One region of the Pseudomonas sp. GW822-FHT04H02 genome, then DNA from elsewhere that is predicted to be linked to it. Evidence: predicted binding sites of a transcription regulator. Region 1 holds the regulator's gene; the other holds the start of a gene.
What was found. Region 1 encodes sigma-54, which starts transcription at its own class of promoters, with help from an activator protein. Its sites were predicted from a motif close to ANTGGCATNNANNTTGCTNT; they were not measured.
Positions count from the first base shown of each region.

Region 2: the regulator sigma-54 is predicted to act here: its motif matches at 2,732-2,751, upstream of glnK (P-II family nitrogen regulator).

Region 1 covers NZ_JBXAMM010000002.1:209,893-217,667, forward strand. Annotated here, with positions in the region: gene AC1RMG_RS07615 (class II fumarate hydratase) at 1-972, shown strand, start outside; gene AC1RMG_RS07620 (DUF2753 family protein) at 1,001-1,450, shown strand; gene AC1RMG_RS07625 (superoxide dismutase) at 1,452-2,063, shown strand; gene AC1RMG_RS07630 (ZIP family metal transporter) at 2,098-2,991, shown strand; gene AC1RMG_RS07635 (HPr family phosphocarrier protein) at 3,021-3,293, opposite strand; gene rapZ (RNase adapter RapZ) at 3,310-4,167, opposite strand; gene ptsN (PTS IIA-like nitrogen regulatory protein PtsN) at 4,170-4,634, opposite strand; gene hpf (ribosome hibernation-promoting factor, HPF/YfiA family) at 4,647-4,952, opposite strand; gene AC1RMG_RS07655 (RNA polymerase factor sigma-54) at 5,078-6,571, opposite strand; gene lptB (LPS export ABC transporter ATP-binding protein) at 6,754-7,479, opposite strand; gene lptA (lipopolysaccharide transport periplasmic protein LptA) at 7,479-7,775, opposite strand, start outside.
Region 2 covers NZ_JBXAMM010000005.1:141,004-148,778, reverse strand. Annotated here, with positions in the region: gene sutA (dormancy-specific transcriptional regulator SutA) at 1-79, opposite strand, end outside; gene AC1RMG_RS22580 (secondary thiamine-phosphate synthase enzyme YjbQ) at 182-607, opposite strand; gene AC1RMG_RS22575 (ammonium transporter) at 817-2,154, opposite strand; gene glnK (P-II family nitrogen regulator) at 2,188-2,526, opposite strand; gene AC1RMG_RS22565 (accessory factor UbiK family protein) at 2,943-3,203, shown strand; gene AC1RMG_RS22560 (YifB family Mg chelatase-like AAA ATPase) at 3,390-4,883, shown strand; gene AC1RMG_RS22555 (aldose 1-epimerase family protein) at 4,888-6,102, opposite strand; gene AC1RMG_RS22550 (TetR/AcrR family transcriptional regulator) at 6,215-6,793, opposite strand; gene AC1RMG_RS22545 (ABC transporter six-transmembrane domain-containing protein) at 6,907-7,775, shown strand, end outside.

The DNA.
Region 1 (7,775 bases):
GACATCATCCCTACCACCATTCATGTCAGCGCCGCGCTGACCCTGCATGAGCAACTGCTGCCGGCCCTGGTGCATCTGGTGGAGGTCATCGAGCGCAAGGCGGTACAGGTGCACCCCTTCATCAAGACCGGCCGCACTCACCTGATGGACGCGATGCCGGTGCGCATGAGCCAGGTGCTGGAGGGCTGGGCGCAGCAACTCAAGGCCAATATCAGCCACCTGCAGGATCTGCTGCCGAGCCTGCAATCCCTGGCTCAGGGCGGCACCGCTGTGGGCACCGGGGTCAATGCGCATCCCGAGTTCGCTGCGCGTTTCAGCCAGCAGTTGAGCAAGCTGACCCAGGTGCAATTCACCCCGGGCAAGAACCTCTTCGCCCTGATCGGCTCCCAGGACACTGCGGTGACGGTATCCGGCCAGCTCAAGGCTACCGCGGTGTCGTTGATGAAGATCGCCAACGACCTGCGCTGGATGAACTCCGGCCCGCTGGCCGGGCTCGGCGAGATCGAGCTGGAAGGTTTGCAGCCCGGTTCGTCGATCATGCCCGGCAAGGTCAACCCGGTGATTCCTGAAGCCACCGCGATGGTCGCCGCCCAGGTCATCGGCAACGACAGCACCATCACTGTGGCCGGGCAATCGGGCAATTTCGAGCTCAACGTGATGCTGCCGATCATTGCCCAGAACCTGCTGAGCAGCATCGAGTTGCTGGCCAACTCCAGCCGCCTGCTGGCAGACAAGGCCATCGCCAGCTTCAAGGTCAACGAGCCCAAGCTCAAGGAAGCGCTGTCGCGCAACCCGATCCTGGTCACGGCGCTGAACCCGATCATCGGCTATCAGAAGGCTGCGCAGATCGCCAAGACCGCCTACAAGCAGGGGCGCCCGGTGATCGACGTGGCCCTTGAACATACCGATCTGCCACGCAGCCAGCTGGAGGTCCTGCTGGACCCGGAAAAGCTCACTGCCGGCGGCGTGTAACCCACCGACACCGCTTTGGAGGCTCACCATGGAGCACTGGAAACGCACGATCGAAAGGGCCAATCGCCTCTTTATGCAGGGCGAACTGGTGGATGCTCGCGAGTTCTACCTGCAGGCGCTGGCCCTGGCCCAGGTGCTGTTCGAGCGCTGGTCGGATGCCGACGAAGCGGTGGCGGCCTGTGTGATTTCCCATCACAACCTGGCAGACCTGCACCTGCGCCTCAATCAGCCGGAGGAGAGCGCGGAATACCTCTGCGCCATCCATCAGCGGTTGTTGCAGACCATGCAGGACAGCCGCTTGCCCACAGCCCTGCGGGAAGCGGCCTTGCGCCAAAGCAGCAAGACCTACGTCGAACTGCTGAATTTCATCGGTGATCACGGCGAATACCCGCGCACTCATCGTTTGCTGGACAGCAACGTCGCGGGCCTGTCAGCCGACAGCCCGCAACCAGACAGCCCCTCTTACGGAGCCCATTGATATGTCCTTTACCTTGCCTGCACTGCCTTACGCCTACGACGCCCTGGAACCGCACATCGATGCGCAAACCATGGAAATCCACTACACCAAGCATCACCAGACCTACATCAACAACCTCAACGCCGCCGTCGAGGGGACCGAATGGGCAGGGTGGGAGGTGGAAAAGCTGGTAGCCAGCGTTCAGCAACTGCCGGAAAAGCTGCGTGCTGCGGTGATCAACCAGGGTGGCGGGCATGCCAACCATTCGCTGTTCTGGGCGGTGATGACACCCGCCGGTGGCGGTCATCCCCAAGGCGCCCTGGGGCAAGCCATCGAGCAGCAACTGGGTGGTTTCGAGAGCTTCAAGGAAGCGTTCACCAAGGCCGCACTCACCCGTTTCGGCAGTGGCTGGGCCTGGCTCAGCGTGACACCGGAGAAGAAACTGGTGGTGGAAAGCAGCGGTAACCAGGACAGCCCGCTGATGAACGGCAATACGCCGATCCTCGGTCTGGATGTGTGGGAGCACGCCTACTACCTGCGCTACCAGAACCGCCGCCCGGAATACATCAACGCCTTCTACAACGTCATCAACTGGCCGGAAGTCGCTCAGCGCTACCAGGCCGCGATGGCTTGATACCTTTCCATCAAAACAAGATCTAAGGCCGACTATGGGCACTGAAACACTGGCAATCAGCAGCGGGCGAATGTTTCGTTATGCCTTCGGTTCGCTGTTGCTGTTGGCGGGCACGGCGTTGCTGGTGGCTCAAGGGCTGAGCTGGCTGAACCTGGAGCCGCGCTTGCTGCGCGCCTTGCAGGGCGGTTCGATCTGCGCGCTGGGCACGGCGCTGGGGGCGGTCCCGGTGCTGGTGATCCGGCGGATGCCGGTGGCGGTGAGCGACACCCTGCTGGGCTTTGGTGCCGGAGTGATGCTGGCGGCCACGGCATTTTCGCTGATCGTCCCCGGCATCGCTGCGGCCCAGGACCTGGGCTTGTCTGCCTGGGGCTCCAGCGGTCTGATCTGCGCCGGCATCATGCTCGGGGCCTTTGGCCTGTTCCTGGTGGATCTCAAGGTCTCGGGGGGCAGCCCGGAGGTGCTGGTGGGCACGCCAGAGCATCCGGTGATTGCCCCGCGTATCTGGCTGTTCGTCTTCGCCATCATTGCCCACAACATTCCTGAAGGGATGGCGGTGGGGGTGTCGGCCGGAGGCGGCATGCCGGATGCGGACAGCCTGGCCATGGGCATTGCCCTGCAGGATGTACCGGAAGGCCTGGTGATTGCCCTGGTATTGGCGGGGGCGGGGATGTCGCGGGTCAAGGCATTCCTGATTGGTGCGGCTTCAGGTCTGGTGGAACCGGTCTTTGCCTTGCTCTGCGCCTGGCTGGTGAGCCTGGCGCAGGTATTGCTGCCCCTGGGCCTGGCCCTGGCGGCGGGGGCGATGCTGCTGGTGGTCACTCATGAAGTGATTCCGGAGTCGCGTCGCAATGGTCATGACAAGCTTGCCAGTCTTGGCCTGTGTATCGGTTTCTGCCTGATGATGGTCATGGATACGGCACTCGCCTGAGAGCCGTATGGTGAGGGGCCCGCCCGGGCCTACTCGCCTTCGTCGAAGAAGTTGTTGATCAGTGCCACCAGCGCATCCATCGCTTCCTGTTCCTGCTCGCCTTCGGTCTTCAGGTGGATCCTGGTGCCCTTGCCGGCGGCCAGCATCATCATGGCCATGATGCTTTTGCCATCGACCATGGAATCCGGGGTCCTGCCGGCGCGGATCTGGCAGGGAAACTGCCCGGCCACGCCGACGAACTTGGCCGAGGCACGGGCATGCAGGCCCAGTTTATTGATGATCTCGATTTCCAGAGCTGGCATCGCGGGGTAGATCCTTTCAGCTAAGGTCGCGGTGGCGAACCTGGACGTTCTTCAGGGATTTTTGCAGGACCTGGCCCAGGCGCTCGGTCAGGTACACGGAGCGGTGGTGCCCGCCGGTGCAGCCGATGGCGATGGTCACATAGGCGCGGTTGCTGGCGGCAAAGCGTGGCAGCCATTTGAGCAGGTAGCTGGAGATGTCCTGGAACATTTCCTCGACATCGGGTTGCGCCGCCAGATACTCGGCCACGGGCGCATCCAGGCCTGATTGGGCGCGCAACTCGGGCTTCCAATACGGGTTGGGCAGGCAGCGCACGTCGAACACCAGGTCTGCATCTACCGGCATGCCGCGCTTGAAGCCGAAGGACTCCACCAGGAACGCGGTACCGGGTTCCGGCTGGTTCAACAGTCGCAGCTTGATGGTGTCGCGCAGCTGGTAAAGGTTCAGGTTGGTGGTGTTGACCTTGAGATCGGCCAGGTCGACGATCGGCCCCAGCAGTTGGGTTTCATCGTGGATGGCTTCGGCCAGGGAGCGGTTGGCGCTGCTCAGCGGGTGGCGCCGACGGGTCTCGGAGAAGCGCTTGAGCAGGGTCTCTTCGTCGGCATCCAGGTACAGCACGTCGCACTGGATATGCCGGCTGCGCACTTCTTCCAGCAATTCGGGGAAGCGCGACAGATGACTGGGCAGGTTGCGGGCATCGATGGACACCGCCACCAGCGGTTGCGCCAGTTCGGTGTGGATCAACGCACGTTCAGCCAGTTCCGGCAGCAAGCCGGCTGGCAGGTTGTCGATGCAGTAGTAGCCGTGGTCCTCGAGAACATCGAGGGCGGTGCTTTTACCTGAGCCGGAGCGGCCGCTGACGATGATCAAACGCATGATTACTGACCGTTTTGCTCGTCCAGAACGACCTGATACAAGGCTTCGTTGCTGGTGGCACTGCGCAGCCGGTCACGGACTTCCTTGCGATCGAGCATGCTGGCGATCTGCCGGAGCAGTTCCAGGTGTGCATCGGTCGCGGCTTCCGGAACCAGCAGGACGAACAGCAGGTCGACCGGTGCGCCATCGATGGCGTCGAAATCGATCGGAGCGTCCAGGTGCATCAGCGCACTGATGGGCGACTCGCAGCCTTTGAGGCGGCAGTGGGGAATGGCGATGCCGTTGCCAAAACCGGTGGAACCGAGTTTTTCACGGGCAATCAGGCTCTCGAAGACATCCTGCATCTCCAGATCAGGCACTTCACGGCTGATCAGGTTGGCAATTTGTTCGAGGGCGCGTTTTTTACTGCCGCCCGGCACGTTCACCAGGGAACGGCCGGGGGTCAGGATGCTTTCAAGTCGGATCATGGGAGGGGAGTGTTAGCGACCCGTGCCTTGGAGAAGGTGGAGTTGCTTTTCCTTATGCTTTTTCAGTTGGCGGTCAAGCTTGTCCGTGAGCAGGTCGATTGCGGCATACATATCGTCATGTTCTGCGTTGGCAACGACCTCCCCACCGTGGATGTGCAGGGTGGCTTCGATTTTCTGCTTCAGCTTCTCGACAGCCATGGTGACCTGCACATTGGTAATCTTGTCGAAGTGCCTCTCCAGCCGGTCGAGTTTTTCGCCGATGTAGACGCGCAGGGGTTCAGTCACTTCGAGTTGGTGTCCACTGATGTTGACTTGCATACAGCTTCTCCTTCGTTGCCAGTGCATAACGCGGCAGGCTGGGTTGCCTGCCACCTAGACTACGTTTGAAAACGACACCGGGCCCTTTTCAAACACACTCTGAAACGCTGTGGCCAGCCCTGCGGCTACATCAACCGCTTACGTTCGCTGGAAGGCGCGATCCCAAGGGATTCGCGGTACTTGGCGACGGTACGACGGGCTACCTGAATGCCTTGTGCCTCCAGTAAACCAGCGATCTTGCTGTCACTCAACGGCTTTTTCTGATTTTCCGCGGCCACCAATTTTTTGATGATCGCGCGGATCGCCGTGGACGAGCATTCACCGCCTTCCGAAGTGCTGACGTGGCTGGAGAAAAAGTATTTCAGCTCATATATGCCCCGTGGGGTATGCATGAATTTTTGCGTGGTCACCCGGGAAATCGTCGATTCGTGCATGCCCACCGCCTCGGCGATATCGTGCAGAACCAGCGGCTTCATCGCTTCATCGCCATATTCGAGAAAGCCGCGCTGGTGCTCGACGATCTGGGTGGCGACCTTCATCAGGGTTTCATTGCGGCTTTGCAGGCTCTTGATGAACCAGCGGGCTTCCTGCAACTGGTTGCGCATGAAGGTGTTGTCGGCGCTGGTGTCGGCGCGGCGTACAAAACCGGCGTACTGGGCGTTGACCCGCAGGCGCGGCACGGATTCCTGGTTCAGTTCCACCAGCCAGCGTTCGTTGTCCTTGCGCACTATGACGTCCGGGACCACGTATTCGGCTTCGCTGGATTCGATCTGCGATCCGGGGCGGGGGTTGAGGCTCTGCACCAGCTCGATGACCTGGCGCAGCTCATCTTCCTTGAGCTTCATGCGCCGCATCAGCTGGCTGTAGTCGCGGCTGCCCAGGAGGTCGATGTAGTCACTGACCAGGCGCTGGGCCTCGCCCAGCCAGGGCGTTTTCGCCGGCAGCTGGCGCAGTTGCAGCAACAGGCACTCGCCCAGGTTGCGGGCGCCGATGCCCGCAGGTTCGAATTGCTGGATGCGGTGCAGGACGGCTTCTATCTCGTCCAGTTCGATGTCCAGTTCCGGATCGAAGGCTTCGAGGATCTCCTCGAGGGTTTCGTCCAGGTAGCCCTGATTGTTGATGCAGTCGATCAGGGTCACGGCAATCAGGCGGTCGGTGTCCGACATCGGCGCCAGGTTCAGTTGCCAGAGCAGGTGGCTCTGCAGGCTTTCGCCCGCCGAAGTGCGGGTGGTGAAGTCCCACTCGTCGTCATCGCTGCTGGGCAGGCTGCTGGCGCTGGTCTGGTAGACGTCTTCCCAGGCGGTGTCGACCGGCAGTTCGTTGGGGATGCGCTCGTTCCACTCACCGTCCTCGAGGTTGTCCACCGTGGGGGCGGTTTCCTGGTAGGAGGGCTCCTGGATCTCGGTATTGGGTTTGGACTCGGTGTTGTCGGCCAGGGGGTCGCTGTTGTCGAAGTCGTCGCCTTCTTCCTGGCGCTCGAGCATCGGGTTGGACTCCAGGGCTTCCTGGATTTCCTGTTGCAGGTCCAGGGTCGACAATTGGAGCAGGCGGATGGCCTGTTGCAGCTGCGGTGTCATCGTCAGCTGCTGGCCCATTCTAAGGACTAGCGATGGTTTCATGGCAGGGGCTTAACACCTTATTTGCCGGCGCACATGCGCCATCCACTACAGGGCGCCGGAGCGCCAAACATAAGCAAATTATATGCCTGAAACTGAAGTGTTTGCCTAGAGCGCTGTAACAATAAAGTTTGTAGGGTTTTATTGTTCCCGGCGCCCTGGCGTCCAGCCCAACACATCAGCCCTTACAGGCGGAACTCATGGCCCAGATAGACTTCCTTGACCAGTTCGTTGGCCAGGATGGTCTCGGAGTCGCCTTCGGCGATCAGTTGCCCGTCGTTGACGATGTAGGCGGTCTCGCAGATGTCCAGGGTTTCCCGGACGTTGTGGTCGGTAATCAGCACCCCGATGCCCTTGGCCTTGAGGTGGTGGATGATCTGCTTGATATCGCCCACCGAGATCGGGTCGACACCGGCGAAGGGTTCGTCCAGCAGGATGAACTTGGGCGCGGTGGCCAGGGCCCGGGCGATCTCCACGCGGCGCCGCTCACCACCGGACAGGCTCATGCCGAGGTTGTCGCGGATGTGGTTGATGTGGAATTCCTGCAGCAGGCTTTCCAGTTCCTGGCGACGGCCGGCCTTGTCGAGCTCCTTGCGGGTCTCGAGGATGGCCATGATGTTGTCGGCCACCGACAGCTTGCGAAAGATCGAGGCTTCCTGGGGCAGGTAGCCGATACCGGCGCGTGCGCGGCCGTGCATCGGTTGGTGGCTGACATCCAGGTCGTCGATCAGGACGCGGCCCTGATCGGCCTGGACCAGGCCGACGATCATGTAGAAGCAGGTGGTCTTGCCGGCGCCGTTGGGGCCGAGCAGGCCGACGATCTGACCGCTGTCGATGGACAGGCTGACATCACGCACGACCTGGCGGCTCTTGTAGCTCTTGGCCAGATGCTGAGCTTTCAGAGTTGCCATTACTGGGCCTTTTGCTCGTCGGTTTTCTTTTTCGGCTGGATGACCATGTCGATCCGCGGACGCGGCGCGGTAACCGAGCTGCCATTGGCGCGACCGGCGTTGGCAACCTGCTTGACGGTGTCGTAGACGATCTTCTCGCCTTCGGTGGTATTACCGTCGTTGATGACCTTGGCCTTGTCGATCAGCACGATGCGGTTCTGCTGGGCATGGTACTGGATGGTCACGGCGTAGGCCTGGACCGGTTTCGGGTCGGTCTGCTTCTGCAGTTGCTCGAAGTAGGCGAGGTTGCCCACCGA
Region 2 (7,775 bases), on a different contig from region 1:
CGGCCGCTTCAAGACCTTCTTCGGTTTCGTCTTCGTCACCTACTTCGAGGTCGTCGTTTTCCAGATCATCGTCGCTCATGTTCTACCTCATGACTTGCGAAAAGCAGATTAGTTATAGCCCAGCTGTGCCGACTGTCGAAGGCCGCTGGAAAAAAATCAACGTCCACTGATACTCAGCGGCTTATGCCTTATCACCGTGCAAGGTGGCAAGGACTTTGCGAGCACCGCCATGATCGCGATGCTCGCCCAGATAAACGCCTTGCCAGATGCCCAACGCCAGACGCCCCGCCGCTACCGGCAAAGTCAGCTGACAGCCTAGCAAACTGGCCTTGAAGTGCGCCGGCAGGTCATCCGCGCCTTCGTCGTTATGTTCGTACCCGGCCATGCCTTGAGGCACCAGGGTGTTGAAGTAACGCTCGAAGTCACGCCGTACCGCCGGATCGGCGTTCTCGTTGATGGTCAACGAGGCCGAGGTATGTTGCAGCCACAGATGCAGCAGACCAACCCGACATGCCTTCAACTCAGGCAGGCCGGCGAGCAACTCGTCCGTCACCAGATGAAAGCCCCGGGGCCTGGCCCGCAGGGTAATCAGGGTCTGTTGCCACATACCGATCTCCACGCTTCGGCGCGCATTCTAGCGCGCTCAGGGAAAAAACAAAGCGCCGAATAATCCTGCTTTAGTGTAAGCATTTGCCCTGCCGGAAATCGTCACGGCAAACACGCCAATGCTTGTCAGAAAATCCTTTCAGCCTTTCTCAATGACAAACATCAGGCAAAAAAATGCCCGGCCGGAGCCGGGCTTTTTTTCTTGCGCGATTACAGGTTGTAACCACGCTCGTTGTGTTGTGCCAGATCGAGGCCGACCGCTTCTTCTTCCTCGCTCACCCGCAGCCCCATGACCGCGTCCAGAACCTTGAGGATGATGAAGGTGACGATCGCGGTGTAGATCACCGTGAAACCCACGCCCTTGGCCTGGATCCAGACCTGAGCGGCCACATCGGTCACGGTGCCGAAGCCACCCAGGGACGGAGCAGCGAACACACCGGTGAGGATCGCACCGAGAATACCGCCGATGCCGTGCACGCCAAAGGCGTCCAGGGAATCGTCATATCCCAGCTTGCGCTTGAGGCTGGTGGCGCAGAAGAAGCACACCACACCGGCCGCCAGACCGATGATCAGGGCGCCCATCGGGCCAACGGTACCGGCAGCCGGAGTGATTGCCACCAGGCCTGCGACCACACCCGAAGCGATGCCCAGCGCGCTAGGCTTGCCGTGGGTGATCCACTCGGCAAACATCCAGCCCAGGGCGGCGGCAGCCGTCGCGATCTGCGTGACCAGCATGGCCATGCCGGCGGTGCCGTTGGCGGCAGCGGCGGAACCGGCGTTGAAGCCGAACCAGCCGATCCACAGCATGGCTGCGCCCATCAGGGTGTAACCCAGGTTGTGTGGCGCCATCGGCGTGGTCGGGAAACCCTTGCGCTTGCCCAGCACCAGGCAGGCCACCAGGCCCGCGATACCGGCGTTGATGTGCACTACGGTGCCGCCGGCAAAGTCCAGCACGCCCCAGTCGCCCAGCAGCGAGCCCGGACCGCTCCAGACCATATGGGCGATCGGCGCATACACCAGGGTGAACCACACGCCCATGAAGATCAGCATGGCGGAGAATTTCATCCGCTCGGCGAAGGCACCGACGATCAGCGCTGGAGTGATGATGGCGAAGGTCATCTGGAAGGTGACGAACACCGCTTCAGGGAACAGCGCAGCCGGGCCGGTCAGGCTGGCCGGGGTGATGCCCGCCAGGAAGGCCTTGGAGAAGCCGCCCACGAAGGAATTGAGGTTGACCACGCCGGCTTCCATCCCGGTGGTGTCGAACGCCATGCTGTAGCCGTAGATGAACCACAGGACAGTGATCAGGCCGGTAATGGCGAAGCACTGCATCATTACCGAAAGAATGTTTTTCGACCGCACCATGCCGCCGTAGAACAGCGCCAGGCCAGGAATGGTCATGAACAGCACCAGGGCTGTGGAGGTCAGCATCCAGGCGGTATCGCCGGAGTTGAGGACTGGAGCCGCCGCTTCGTCTGCCGCCATGGCCAGGCCTGGCATTACGAGGGACAAAAGGGCTCCTAGCCCTGCGAATTTACGCAGAGTCATATTGTTTTCTCCTGGGGCGTTGGGTTTGGCGGCTTAGATTGCGTCGGTATCGGTTTCGCCGGTACGGATGCGAATAGCCTGTTCCAGATTGACCACGAAGATCTTGCCGTCACCGATCTTGCCGGTGTTGGCGGCCTTGGTTATCGCCTCGATAACCCGGTCAAGATCCTTGTCGTCAATGGCGACATCGATCTTCACCTTGGGCAGGAAATCCACCACGTACTCCGCACCGCGATACAGCTCGGTGTGACCCTTCTGCCGGCCGAAGCCTTTGACTTCAGTGACGGTAATGCCCTGCACGCCGATCTCGGACAGCGACTCGCGCACGTCGTCCAACTTGAACGGCTTGATGATGGCAGTGACTAGCTTCATGAAACTCTCTCCCGAATTGGTGGACTTGCCCCAGGAAAACAAACCCGACTCAAGTCTAAGCGCAGTGCCTGGCTTTGTAACGCACCGTCGGCCTTCCTCAGCCCGACCGACGCCAGCTAACCGCTGTCTGACGAAACACTCCCCGCTCCGCCTGCCGCACTGCATTCGTCACAGCGACTGCATCAGTGCATGGGTCACCAGGGTCTAAGCAGAAAGCTTGCCAGCTCGGGAAAAATCAGTGATTTCAGTCCCTTGCCCCGAGCCGGCAGGGAATGCGGGAAAACGGCACCCCGGATACGCACAAAAACGGTGCGCTGGCGCCCGGCCAGATGCGCGAAAAACGTGCAACCCGGGGCCACCTGGAGCGTCGTTGCTGCGTGATACACTGCGGGCCGACTGCAATTCAGGACTCTCCCATGCTCGCGCCCAAAGACCTTCTCGACACCCTGAGCGGCCACGCCTCGCGGTTGCTCAGCGGTGAAACACCCCTGCCCCGCAATGAAATCGAAAGCCAGCTCAAGGCCCTGCTACAAAGCGGCTTCAGCAAGCTGGACCTGGTCAGCCGGGAAGAATTCGACAGCCAGATGGTGGTCCTGGCCCGCACTCGCGCGCGCCTGGAAAGCCTCGAAGCCAAGGTGGCGGAGCTGGAAGCCCGGCTGAACCCGGCAGCGCAATGATCTGAATCCGGGTTCGCCGGCAGGCCGGCTCCTACAGACCTGTCCTGTAGGAACTGGCTTGCCGGCGAAGGCTCGTGCACCGACGACATATCCTGTGCCCATTCGGGCGCTCCTCTGGCCAGCCCCCTCATCTATCCTTGCAGCACCGCAGGACGCGGTTCCCGCTGTCGCAAGGAAGCTCTCCCCATGTCCCTGGCAATCATCCACAGCCGTGCCCAGGTCGGCGTCCAGGCTCCGGCTGTCAGTGTTGAAGTGCACCTGGCCAACGGCTTGCCGAGCCTGACCCTGGTGGGCCTGCCGGAAGCCGCGGTCAAGGAAAGCAAGGACCGGGTGCGCAGCGCCATCCTCAATGCCGGGTTCAACTTTCCGGCCCGGCGCATCACCCTCAACCTGGCGCCGGCGGACCTGCCCAAGGACGGCGGGCGCTTCGATCTGGCCATCGCCCTGGGCATCCTTGCCGCCAGCGTGCAGGTGCCGGCCCTGGCCCTGGACAACATCGAATGCCTGGGGGAGCTGGCACTGTCCGGCGCGGTGCGCCCGGTACGCGGCGTACTGCCCGCCGCACTGGCGGCACGCGACGCCGGGCATACCCTGCTGGTGCCCCGGGCCAATGCCGAAGAAGCCTGCCTGGCCAGCGGCCTAAAGGTGATCGCGGTGGATCATCTGCTGGAGGCCGTTGCCCATTTCAACGGCCACGCGCCGATTGCGCCCTATGTCAGCGGCGGCCTGGTGCAGAGCCACTTCCCCTACCCCGATCTCAGCGAAGTGCAAGGCCAGCTCGCCGCCAAGCGCGCCCTGCTGATCGCCGCGGCGGGCGCCCACAACCTGTTGTTCAGCGGCCCGCCAGGCACCGGCAAGACCCTGTTGGCCAGCCGCTTGCCCGGCCTGCTGCCACCGTTGCAGGAAGATGAAGCCCTGGAAGTCGCGGCGATCCAGTCGGTGGCCAGCCACAAGCCCCTGCGCTACTGGCCACAGCGGCCGTTTCGCCAGCCCCACCATTCGGCTTCGGGTGCGGCGCTGGTCGGAGGCGGCTCGAAACCCCAGCCCGGGGAAATCACCCTGGCCCATCACGGCGTGCTGTTTCTCGATGAACTGCCGGAGTTCGACCGCAAGGTCCTGGAAGTGCTGCGCGAGCCCATGGAGTCCGGGCAGATCGTCATTGCCCGAGCCCGGGACCGGGTGCAGTTCCCGGCACGCTTCCAATTGGTGGCAGCGATGAACCCCTGCCCCTGTGGATATCTTGGCGAGCCCAGCGGACGCTGCCGTTGCACACCGGAGCAGATCCAGCGCTATCGCAACAAGTTATCCGGGCCGCTGCTGGATCGCATCGACCTACACCTGACCGTGGCCCGCGAAGCCACCGCCCTCAACCCGGAGCCGCAACCGGGCAATGACAGCGCCGCAGCCGCCACCAGGGTCGCCGGGGCCCGCGAGCTGCAACGCGAGCGCCAGGGCTGCGCCAACGCCTTTCTCGACCTGCCCGGCCTGCGTCGCCACTGCAAATTATCCACCACCGACGAGCGCTGGCTGGAAGCGGCCTGCGAACGCCTGGGCCTGTCGTTGCGGGCCGCTCACCGTTTGCTCAAGGTGGCGCGTACCCTGGCGGACCTGGAACAGGCCTCGCGAATCAGCCGCGAGCACCTGGCCGAAGCCCTGCACTACCGGCCCAGCGCCGATTGAAGGTTCATTCCCGGGACAGGTCTACCAAGGGTGTTGGCCGCACTTCGGTCTGACGCCCATCCTGGATCTGGCTGACACGGCTCAGGGCTTTATCCACCGCGGCTTTATCGGCCAACAGGCTGTAGCGAATCTGGAATTGCCGCTGCTCCTTGGCGCCAATGCTCGGCACTAGATGCAACGGGCGCTGGTAACGGCGGTTGTAGGAAAAGCTGGTGCCCGGTTCCAAACCCGTCACATAACCCTGGCCCTGGGTGTCGGTGTTTTTCCACAGGGAAAACACCGGCAGTTGTCGAGTGTTGAAGCCCAGGGAAACACCCAGGCTCCCGGCCTTGTTATGCAACACCGCCAGGGTTTCGCCCTGAGCGTCGGCGTAGGGCACGAGGTTGTACACGGTTTCGTCGTAGTCGCGGGTCGGGCCGCGATAGGTCTGCCAGTCCGCCAGGTCGGCCCGGGCCTTGTCATTGAACGGCGAAACCTGCTTCACCGGCGCGGCGAACTTCGCCCCCTGCTCCAGGAACGGCGTACTGAAGTTACTGTGGTAGAGCGCCTGGTATTCCTTGGGGTAGTCGCCGTTGTTGGTCAGGGTGTCGTTGAGCGCAAACCGGGTGCTGCCGGGTTCGGTCACCAGTTCGGTGGCGACGCTGAAATCCACTTTCTTGAACGCCTGCTCCTTGAGCTCGCCCCGCAGGTGAATGGCATACGGCGGTTGCTCGTCGATATGCAGCGTGACCTTGCTCGCCGGGATGTTGGCAGCGCGGCCGTGCAGGGTCAGCAGCTCGCCATTATCCAGGCCCGGGTGCCCGACCCACTCATAGCCACAGCGGGCCACCAGTTCGTTGAAGCCCTCCAGCCAGCCCAGGCCGCCGCGGCCGTTAAGCTCGATGAAGGCCGGGTTGACCACCTCCTTGACCGGCGAATCCCAGCCCAGGCGCACATCGCCCACCGAGGCCTGCAGCACATTCATGCCCCGGGTCGGCACCACCGAGAGCTGCATCACGCCGTTGTCGATGTCGACGATGCTCACCCCCTCCTGGCGTCCGCCATGCAGGGTGCGCAGGGTCACGGAAAACGGCCGCTCGGTCTTGACCCCCAACTGTTCACTGGTCAGGTGCAGGTTGCGGGGAGCCTTGTCGGTATCGAGCAATACATAGTCCCAGGCCAGGGCGTGGGAGGTGGCGGCCATCGCGCCAAGGGTGACCAGCAGTTTCAGCGGAGTCATGCAGGAGTGCCTTTTTTGGAGTTGTACGGTTTTTATAGCCTTGAAGAATCGTTTCAGCAAGGCAAAAAACCCCAATTAGCCGGACAAACTCCACTCCACTGGCCGTTTCCTGTCAGCCCTCGAATCCCAGCAGCAGGCCAGCCACTTCCATGACTTCCTGCAACGCCGCCTGGGCAGCTTCGGGGGAGGCCCGTAGCAACAGGTCATCGGCGTAACCCATGGTCTGGGCGAACAGTTGCCTGGCCGCGCGCTCGGGGCTGGCGCAGCGGAACACCCCCGTGCGGACCCCATCGGCAATGATCGCCGCCAGCATGTCCCGCCACTGGCCGTTGATCCTCAGGTAGGCCTGCGCCAGCTCGGCGTCATGCATGGCTTCGTCCCAGGCATCGAGCCACAGCGCCCAGCCGGCTTCGGCGGAATCGGGCAGGCAGTCACGGAGAAACCCCAGCAAGGCGTCCATGGGCGCGGCACCGCGCAGGGGCTGGCCCACCGCCTCCAGCTGGTCATCGGCAAACCGCACGAAGGCTTCGCGGCGCAGCCCCTTCCAGTCACTGAAGTAGTGATAGACGTGGCTGCGAGACAGCCCCGCATGCTCGGCCAGGTCACGGGTGGAAACCTCGGCGAAACCCTTGCTGCGGAATAATTCCAGGGCCGCCTGGATGATCTGGTCTTTACGGTCGTTACGCGACATGTGCAATCAGGCCTCTTGGCGCCAGGATGGACGGCGCCTGCATTTTGAGCGTTCGCTCAAAGATAATTGAGCAGTCGCTCAATATTAACCGTTATCACTCTTGTGGTGCACTCATGTCCGCCGTCACCCCACTCATCGTCGTGGATCCAACCCAGAAAATCGGCCAGCAGACCGCCAGCCAGACCCTCAAGGCCATTGCCCGGGCCTATCCGGGCAAGCTGTTCGTCACCTTGTCCCTGGTGGCCCTGGAAAACGCCCTGCTGCTGGCCTACCCGCTGTTCGCCGGCTTCGCCGTGGATTCGATCCTGCGGGGCGACGCTGCCCATGCGCTGATCTATGCCCTGGTGGTGCTGGGCTTCTGGGTGGTGGGCGCGGCGCGGCGTGCGGTGGACACCCGTACCTTCACCCGCATCTACGCGGACCTGGCGGTGCCGGTGATTCTCAACCAGCGCCTGCAACAGCAGGACACCTCCACCGCCGCGGCGCGGGTGGTGCTGGCCCGGGAGTTCGTCGACTTCTTCGAAAAGCACGTGCCGACCATCGCCACGGCCCTGGTGTCGATCGTCGGGGCGGCAGTGATGCTGCTGGTGATCGAACCCTGGATCGGCCTCGCCTGCCTCACGGCGCTGTTGCTGTGCATGACCCTGCTGCCACGTTTTGCCCGGCGCAACCAGCAACTGCACGAACGCCTGAATAACCGGCTGGAAAAGGAAATCGGCCTGGTGGCCAGGGTCGGCGCGGTCTCGCTGCAGCGTCACTATCGCCTGCTGTCGCGGCTGCGCATCGGGCTCTCGGATCGGGAAGCCGCGGCCTATCTGTTCCTTGGCGCTGTGGCAGCGGTGCTGTTCGTCATTGCCATCAGCCAGTTGGCGCTGTCGCCCGAGATCAAGGCCGGCCATGTGTATGCGGTGATGACCTACCTGTGGACCTTTGTCAGCAGCGTCGATGAAGCACCGACCATGGTCGATCAGCTGGCGCGCCT